One region of the Pseudoalteromonas sp. MB41 genome, then DNA from elsewhere that is predicted to be linked to it. Evidence: predicted binding sites of a transcription regulator. Region 1 holds the regulator's gene; each other region holds the start of a gene.
What was found. Region 1 encodes sigma-54, which starts transcription at its own class of promoters, with help from an activator protein. Its sites were predicted from a motif close to GTTGGCACGNNNNTNGNNT; they were not measured.

Region 1 (2,276 bases):
CTACATCTAGAATGACATGAACATTATTAATGTGGTCAAAATGCCTTTCTAGTTTCGCAAACTTGGTGTTTACATAGTCTCTTAATGAATCTGTGATTTCTACATGACGACCAGTTAAATTTAGTTGCATAAGCATTTTCCTTCTATGTAAAACGTCTAAATCAGACTCTTACGCTGATTCGACGGAGGTATTGCTAGAGACTCTCGATATTTTGCTATTGTCCGTCTAGCTACTTTAATTCCTTGCTCAGCCAATATATCTGCAATTTTGCTATCACTCAATGGTTTAGCTGTGTTTTCTGCGGCGATTAGCTTTTTGATTAAAGCGCGAATTGCCGTAGATGAACACTCACCCCCATTTTCAGTGCTTACATGGCTGGAGAAGAAATATTTCAACTCAAAAATTCCCCGCGGGGTATGCATGTATTTTTGTGTTGTTACTCGCGAAATTGTTGATTCATGCATTTCGACCATTTCCGCGACATCATTTAATACCATGGGTTTCATGGCCTCAGGACCATGTTCAAAGAAAGCCTGTTGTTGTTGAACAATACAGTTAGTCACTTTTAATAACGTGTCATTACGGCTTTCTAAGCTTTTAATAAACCATTTTGCTTCTTGTAAATGAGAGCGAATAAATTGGCTATCACTGCTTGATTTTACAGAACGTGACATCGCCGCATAGTGGCTATTCACTCTGATTTTCGGCATGCAGTCTGGGTTTAGTTCAACTACCCAACGGCCTTTTATTTTTTTTACGGATACATCGGGTATCACGTATTCAGATTCTTCTCTAACAATTGTATCCGCAGGCTTTGGATTTAAGCTGTGGATCAATGTCATGACTTCTTTCAGCTCACTTTCTTTAAGCTTAGTCTTTTTCATCAAAGTGCGATAGTCACGACTCGCTAATAATTCAATATGTTCTGATAACACCATTTTAGTTTCAGCTAAATAGGGGGTGTCAACATCGAATTGGCGTAATTGAATACACAAACATTCTTGTAAACTACGTGCGCCAATACCGACAGGATCGAATAATTGGATTCTTTTTAGGACAGCTTCGACTTCATCAAGTTCGATTTCTTCTTCATCGTTATTTTGATTGAAGCTTTCAACAATGTCTTCGCAGCTTACGGTTAAAATACCCGAATCATCAATTGCCTCAACAATCGCAACGGCAATCGCTTCGTCTGTTGGGCTGAATGGAGTCAGTTGTAACTGCCACATTAGGTATTCGTGGAGAGTTTCGGTTGATGCGCCTTGGTAAATTGATTCATCTTCAGGCATTGGACCTGAGGAACTTGATGGGGCAGCACTCATGTACTCATCCCACGTAACATCCATTGCTAAGTCGTCACTTACGGTGTCTTTGTTGAGGGCATCACTGCTTTCTTGCTCGTACTCGCTCGCAGCTTCGTCAGCCGACGCGCTTAGTTGGGTATCGTCAGATTCGGCTTTTTGCTCGTTCTTGCCAATACTCTCTTCTGCATAATCTGCTTCTTCAACTTCAAGCAAAGGGTTAGAGTCTAACGCTTCTTGAATTTCTTGCTGGAGATCCAATGTACTGAGCTGCAACAAACGGATAGCCTGTTGCAGTTGTGGAGTCATTGTAAGTTGCTGGCCCATGCGCAGCTGTAATGATTGCCTCATGTATCCCTAACAATCCTTTTTAGTCTTATCAAACAATAGCACGATGCCGTTAACTATTTATTTGATTTATTGTCATTGTTATAAGTCTAGCAGATGCTCTAGTCGGTGGCGTATTTAAAGCCTGAATTGCTCGCCTAGATACACATCGCGTACAGTTTGGTCGGCTAACACATGTTCAGGTGTACCTGATGCAATTAGCTCCCCATGAGAAACAATGTAGGCTTTTTCACAAACATCAAGGGTTTCTCTCACATTGTGGTCAGTAATTAATACACCAATACCACGATTTTTTAAGTGCTCGATAATTTTCTTTATATCTAACACTGAAATAGGATCAACACCAGCAAAAGGCTCATCGAGCAAAATAAATTTAGGGTCAGCGGCCAGTGCGCGTGCTATTTCAACACGACGGCGTTCACCCCCTGACAATGCCATACCTTGGCTGTCACGAATGTGTTGAATGCTAAATTCATCAAGTAAGCTGTTGAGTGTTTCTTCGCGGCCTTGTTTATTGAGATCTTTACGGGTCTCTAAAATGGCCATTAAGTTTTGATAAACGGTCAGTTTTCTAAAAATCGATGATTCTTGTGGCAAATAGCCAATACCTAAGCGAGCGCGGCTGT
Region 2 (2,276 bases), on a different contig from region 1:
ATGTGTATCACTTGTAGGAGGGGCTTTAGCCGTGAAAGGGTTGTAAGCAACGAAGTACGAAAAGCGAGATGCGAGCTTGTATAGTTAAAACGCCTCCCACATGTAGTGTATATCACTTGTAGGAGGGGCTTTAGCCGTGAATTTTATAAAAGACGTTGCTGTGCAAACGTGCCATGTAAACATAACGCCTACGGTTTAAGGTAGGCGTGAAATTTATTGTGCGCGAAGGGGTTTCGCAACTCGTATTTCGTCATTGCACTCTATTCATTTCTTTCCAACTGGCTTTTAGGCTGTTGGCAAAGCTGATGAACTTTTCTTTCATGGTGCGTTTGACTTTAATCTCTACTGAGCCTAGCCAAACATTACCTTCAATCGTAATTGTGGGGCCTTGCCCTTTATTGAGTGCAACCGATTTATTTTCAACGCTACCAACCACACTAAACAATTTTGACACTACATTCACATGCTCTGGCACGTAGATTTCGTCGCTGCCTAAAATACAGTTTACGTAGATGGTGACATGCTGGTGCTGAAAAACGGCTTCACTAAAGTCTAATTCAATTGAGCCTAAACAGTTCGTTAGGTGAATTTCTTTCGGGACTAGCCATTGGCCGCTGCGCTCGTTGGAACCTAAAATACTGCGTAGTTGCAGGCTTTCTGCATCGCTACCATGTGCATAGTGAGGTTTAAACTGCGCGTGTTTATGTGACTTGTAGTCAATATCTGCTGTTAACTCTAAGTCAGAAACCAGCTCAATTAACACTTCATTGCTGGTGGCTTCCATTGCTTGGTCTAGTCTTCGTTCAAATGCTTCTGCTGAAATAACTGCATGACTGTAGTTATAGATAAGTTGATCGATTACTTCTTCTCTTACTTGCTCGATGGGGCGATCTTCGAGTTTGACGGCCATGATAATTCCCTGTTGAGTTTTAAAGTTATGTTAATCACAAAGCAAAGTGTAGGCCAAAAATTATTTTATTAATATTCATTGGTTTATGTTTTTTGATGTGGGCTTTCATTCGTTAAATTAACCATAGATTAATAAGATTGACAATTAATTAGTCATTTTTATAACAGAGTGAACTTCTTACCGAATTGTCTGTAAATAATTACCGAAACGAATATAAATCATGGCTGAATATCGATTTAACTTATTGAATAATATAAAAATAAAAAGTTGGCATCGAAGTCGCATTAGTTATCTCGTCTTTAATCAAAAGGAGAAAGATTATGAATACATTCAACAAGACTATGATTGCTGCGTTAGTAATTGGTGCAACAAGTATGAGTGCTCAGGCAAGCAACTGGGAAAATGAAAGTAAAGATGCTTGGATTGATGGTAAGGCAGAAACTGTGCTTCTTATGAACACTAACCTAAATAATTTTGATATCAACACAGACGTAAAAAACGGCAAAGTTGTATTAACCGGTAAAGTTGATAGTGAATTAGACAAAGAGTTAGCCGAAGAGCTTGTACTTAGCCTAGACGGAGTAACTGCTGTTGATAATAAATTAACGGTTGTGAAAAACATGAAGTCTAAGGCAGCGAGTGCAGATAAAGGTGACTCAGTAGAAAGTGACTTAACTGATGCGAAGATCAGTACAGTGATCACCACACGTTATTTATTTAACTCTGAAGTAGGCGGCACTGATATTGATGTCGATACAGATAAAGGCGTTGTTACACTAAAAGGTACGGTTAAGTCAGATGCAGAAAAGCAATTAGCAGTGAGCATTGCTGAAAATGCTGAAGATGTGCGTAAAGTCATCGATGAACTTAAGATTGTTGCTGAATAATAGCACGCCCTATAGCCCAGCTTTGGCTGGGCTTATCTTTTTCAAGGAGTGAGTTATGGATTTAATACGCATTATTTTCTCGGTTTTAATTCCGCCTCTTGGCGTATTTTTACAGGTAGGTTTGGGGGCACAATTCTGGATTAATATTATTTTAACCTTATTAGGGTACATTCCAGGTTTGATTCATGCTGTGTATATTATCGGTAAGCGATAATAATCACGGTTCAAAGGAATGAGTTTACGGCAAGGAAATGCACACGTAATAATGGATGACAACACTGCAAGGAGATTTACAGTATGGAAAATGTAACACAGCACAAAGGACAGCAAGGAAGTAACAAGGCGTTATGGACAAGCGCACAATGGCAACGCTTTATGGATAAAGTGAAAGGATAAACACCAAGGATTTTGGTTTAGGCTAGGAGCCAAATATGGATGAAGCTAGCGTAAGGAGGTGACAAAATGGAACAAGTACAAGC
Region 3 (2,276 bases), on a different contig from region 1:
AAGCTGTCAGGTAAGCAGCCCGGAATTAGAAAAGGTCACGCCAAAGGTGTATGCGCTGTGGGCACATTTACACCTAATCAAGCAGCAAAACAGTATTCAATCAGCCCTTTATTTAACGCACCATCAAGAGCAAATATTCGTTTTTCTATGGGTGGAGGTAACCCTAATGCTGATGAAACATCACGTTCTCCGCGAGGAATAGGGGTGCAGTTTGTGCTAGAAAATGGGGATGTGCACAATATTGCAGGGCTAACTACGCCCGTATTTGCAGGTAACAGCCCTGAAGCATTTTTTGGTTTGCTAAGTACCTTAGTACCTGACGAAAAAACAGGTGAAATCGATTTTGCAAAAGTGAAAGCATACAGAGAGCAAAACCCGAGTACGTTAGGGCAATTTAATTGGTTACAAAGCCATAACCCGCCAGCATCGTATGTGTCTTCACGTTATTTTGGTGTGCATACCTTTTACATGGTTGATGAAAAGGGCACTAAGCAAGCTTTTAGATGGACCATGGTGCCAGAAGCGCAAGAACAAGTACTAACTGAAGAACAAATGAAAGCATTACCTAAATCATTTCTTGCTAAGCGACTTGAAGAGGATTTAGCGAAAGGGAAAGTTCATTACCGTTTTCAAGCTGAATTAGCCGAGCCGGGTGATGCATTAACGGATCCTTCAGTGCAATGGCCTGCTGATCGCAAAACAGTTAATTTAGGAAAGCTCACGATAGAATCCACGGGTGAATCAGGGTGTGATTTTACTAATTACGACCCAAATCTGCTTTCACAAGGCTTTATGCCAAGTGAAGATGAAGTGTTAAAGCTGCGCTCAACTGCTTATGCTATTTCATTTTCAAAACGTATTACTGGGCAATAACGTTCTTTAAATTTTCAATATGAAGCCCAGTTATGCTGGGCTTCATATGATTAGCAGTTAATGCTTTTTCATTTTACTCATTTCGGCATGACAGCTTTGAATAGTTAGCAGGGTTTTTGATAACGCTGCTTCACAGTCGTGGGGTTGAGGTTTTTTGAGCGCACTTTTTATTTCTGCGAGTGTTTTGTCTTCGACTTCTTCAAGCTCACTGACGTAGGTTGCATCTTTGTCTGCACCGAGTTTAGTGATTAAAGATGTGTAAGCTTTACGAGCTTCTACCGCAAAGTCTGAGCCATTTTCACGGTGACCTGTTTGGTTGATGGCGTATGGCTGTAAACGTTCAATACTTACTTTACGGGCATCGATCATGCGCTGAAATAACGCGACGATACTGGGGTCTGAAACTTTTTCCTGTGCTTTTTCATAAAAATCGATACCACTATTCATAACTTGAATGATATCTGCAATATGATGAACGTCATGTCCTTGATGTGTTTGCATAATGACCTCTCTAATAATATAGACTGAATTAAAACAATGCTCTCTACATGAAGCAAAGCATGTTCCAATCCCTAATATAAAAGTATTATCATTAATAATCAGAGTGTTACATTTTTATTTTGAGATAAAGAGAGTTTGGTACGCCCATATAAAAAGGCGTACCAGCAATAATTACAGGTTAATAGGTAAAATATTACTTAAGCTCATTGGCCACTTCAGCTACTTTTTGTCTAAGCCAAATATGGCTGGCATCACGGTGTAAAAGAGGGCTCCAAATCATGTCGAGTTCAAAAGGCGGAATAGGGAAAGGTGGCTCAAGAATTTTTAATCCCGGATCATCTAAATAAATATTCGCCGCTTTTGATGGCAGTGTGGCCACTAAATTCTGCTCTTTAGCCAGGTGAATGGCGACATGATAGTTTCGAGTAAAGGTTGCAATATTCCGGTGCTTACCAAAATGAGCAAGCGCTTCGTCTACCCAACCTAACTTTTGGACATCTTTTGGATCCATCCCTACGCCAACACCAAAACCTGTTTTACTTACCCAAATATGGCGCGCTTTTAAGTAACTATCGAGACTGAAGTCTTTAATGATAGGGTTGTCGGCTTTTACTAAGCAGCAAAAACTGTCTTTCCAAATTTGTTTGTAGTGAAACGATTGGGGTAAGTTTTCAAAGCGGTTAATTGCCATGTCGACCTTGCCGTTTTCAACGTCATGAAACGTAACGTCACTGGGGGTCAGGATATCAAGCGTGGTGTCAGGCGCTTCTTCGTGTAACTTACTAAGTAGTTTGGGCGCAAGGGTACTGGCCGCATAGTCACTGGCCATAATACGAAATACACGTTTACTTTGAGATGCTTCAAATTCACGGTTAGGAGCGAGTGTTTCTTCTAACGTCATT

Region 2: LPA49_RS09120 (BON domain-containing protein) is a predicted target of sigma-54. The motif match lies at 1,177-1,195, and genes of this name have one in related genera.
Region 3: LPA49_RS00065 (PA2169 family four-helix-bundle protein) is a predicted target of sigma-54. The motif match lies at 1,425-1,443, and genes of this name have one in related genera.

The regions. Positions count from the first base shown of each region.
Region 1 is NZ_JAJJZF010000013.1:34,984-37,259, reverse strand. Features, by position in the region: gene hpf (ribosome hibernation promoting factor) at 1-130, opposite strand, end outside; gene LPA49_RS13300 (RNA polymerase factor sigma-54) at 157-1,653, opposite strand; gene lptB (LPS export ABC transporter ATP-binding protein) at 1,768-2,276, opposite strand, start outside.
Region 2 is NZ_JAJJZF010000007.1:2,074-4,349, forward strand. Features, by position in the region: gene LPA49_RS09115 (LiaF domain-containing protein) at 251-910, opposite strand; gene LPA49_RS09120 (BON domain-containing protein) at 1,231-1,797, shown strand; gene LPA49_RS09125 (YqaE/Pmp3 family membrane protein) at 1,853-2,011, shown strand; gene LPA49_RS09130 (hypothetical protein) at 2,260-2,276, shown strand, end outside.
Region 3 is NZ_JAJJZF010000001.1:9,774-12,049, reverse strand. Features, by position in the region: gene LPA49_RS00070 (catalase family peroxidase) at 1-873, shown strand, start outside; gene LPA49_RS00065 (PA2169 family four-helix-bundle protein) at 931-1,374, opposite strand; gene LPA49_RS00060 (LysR family transcriptional regulator) at 1,568-2,276, opposite strand, start outside.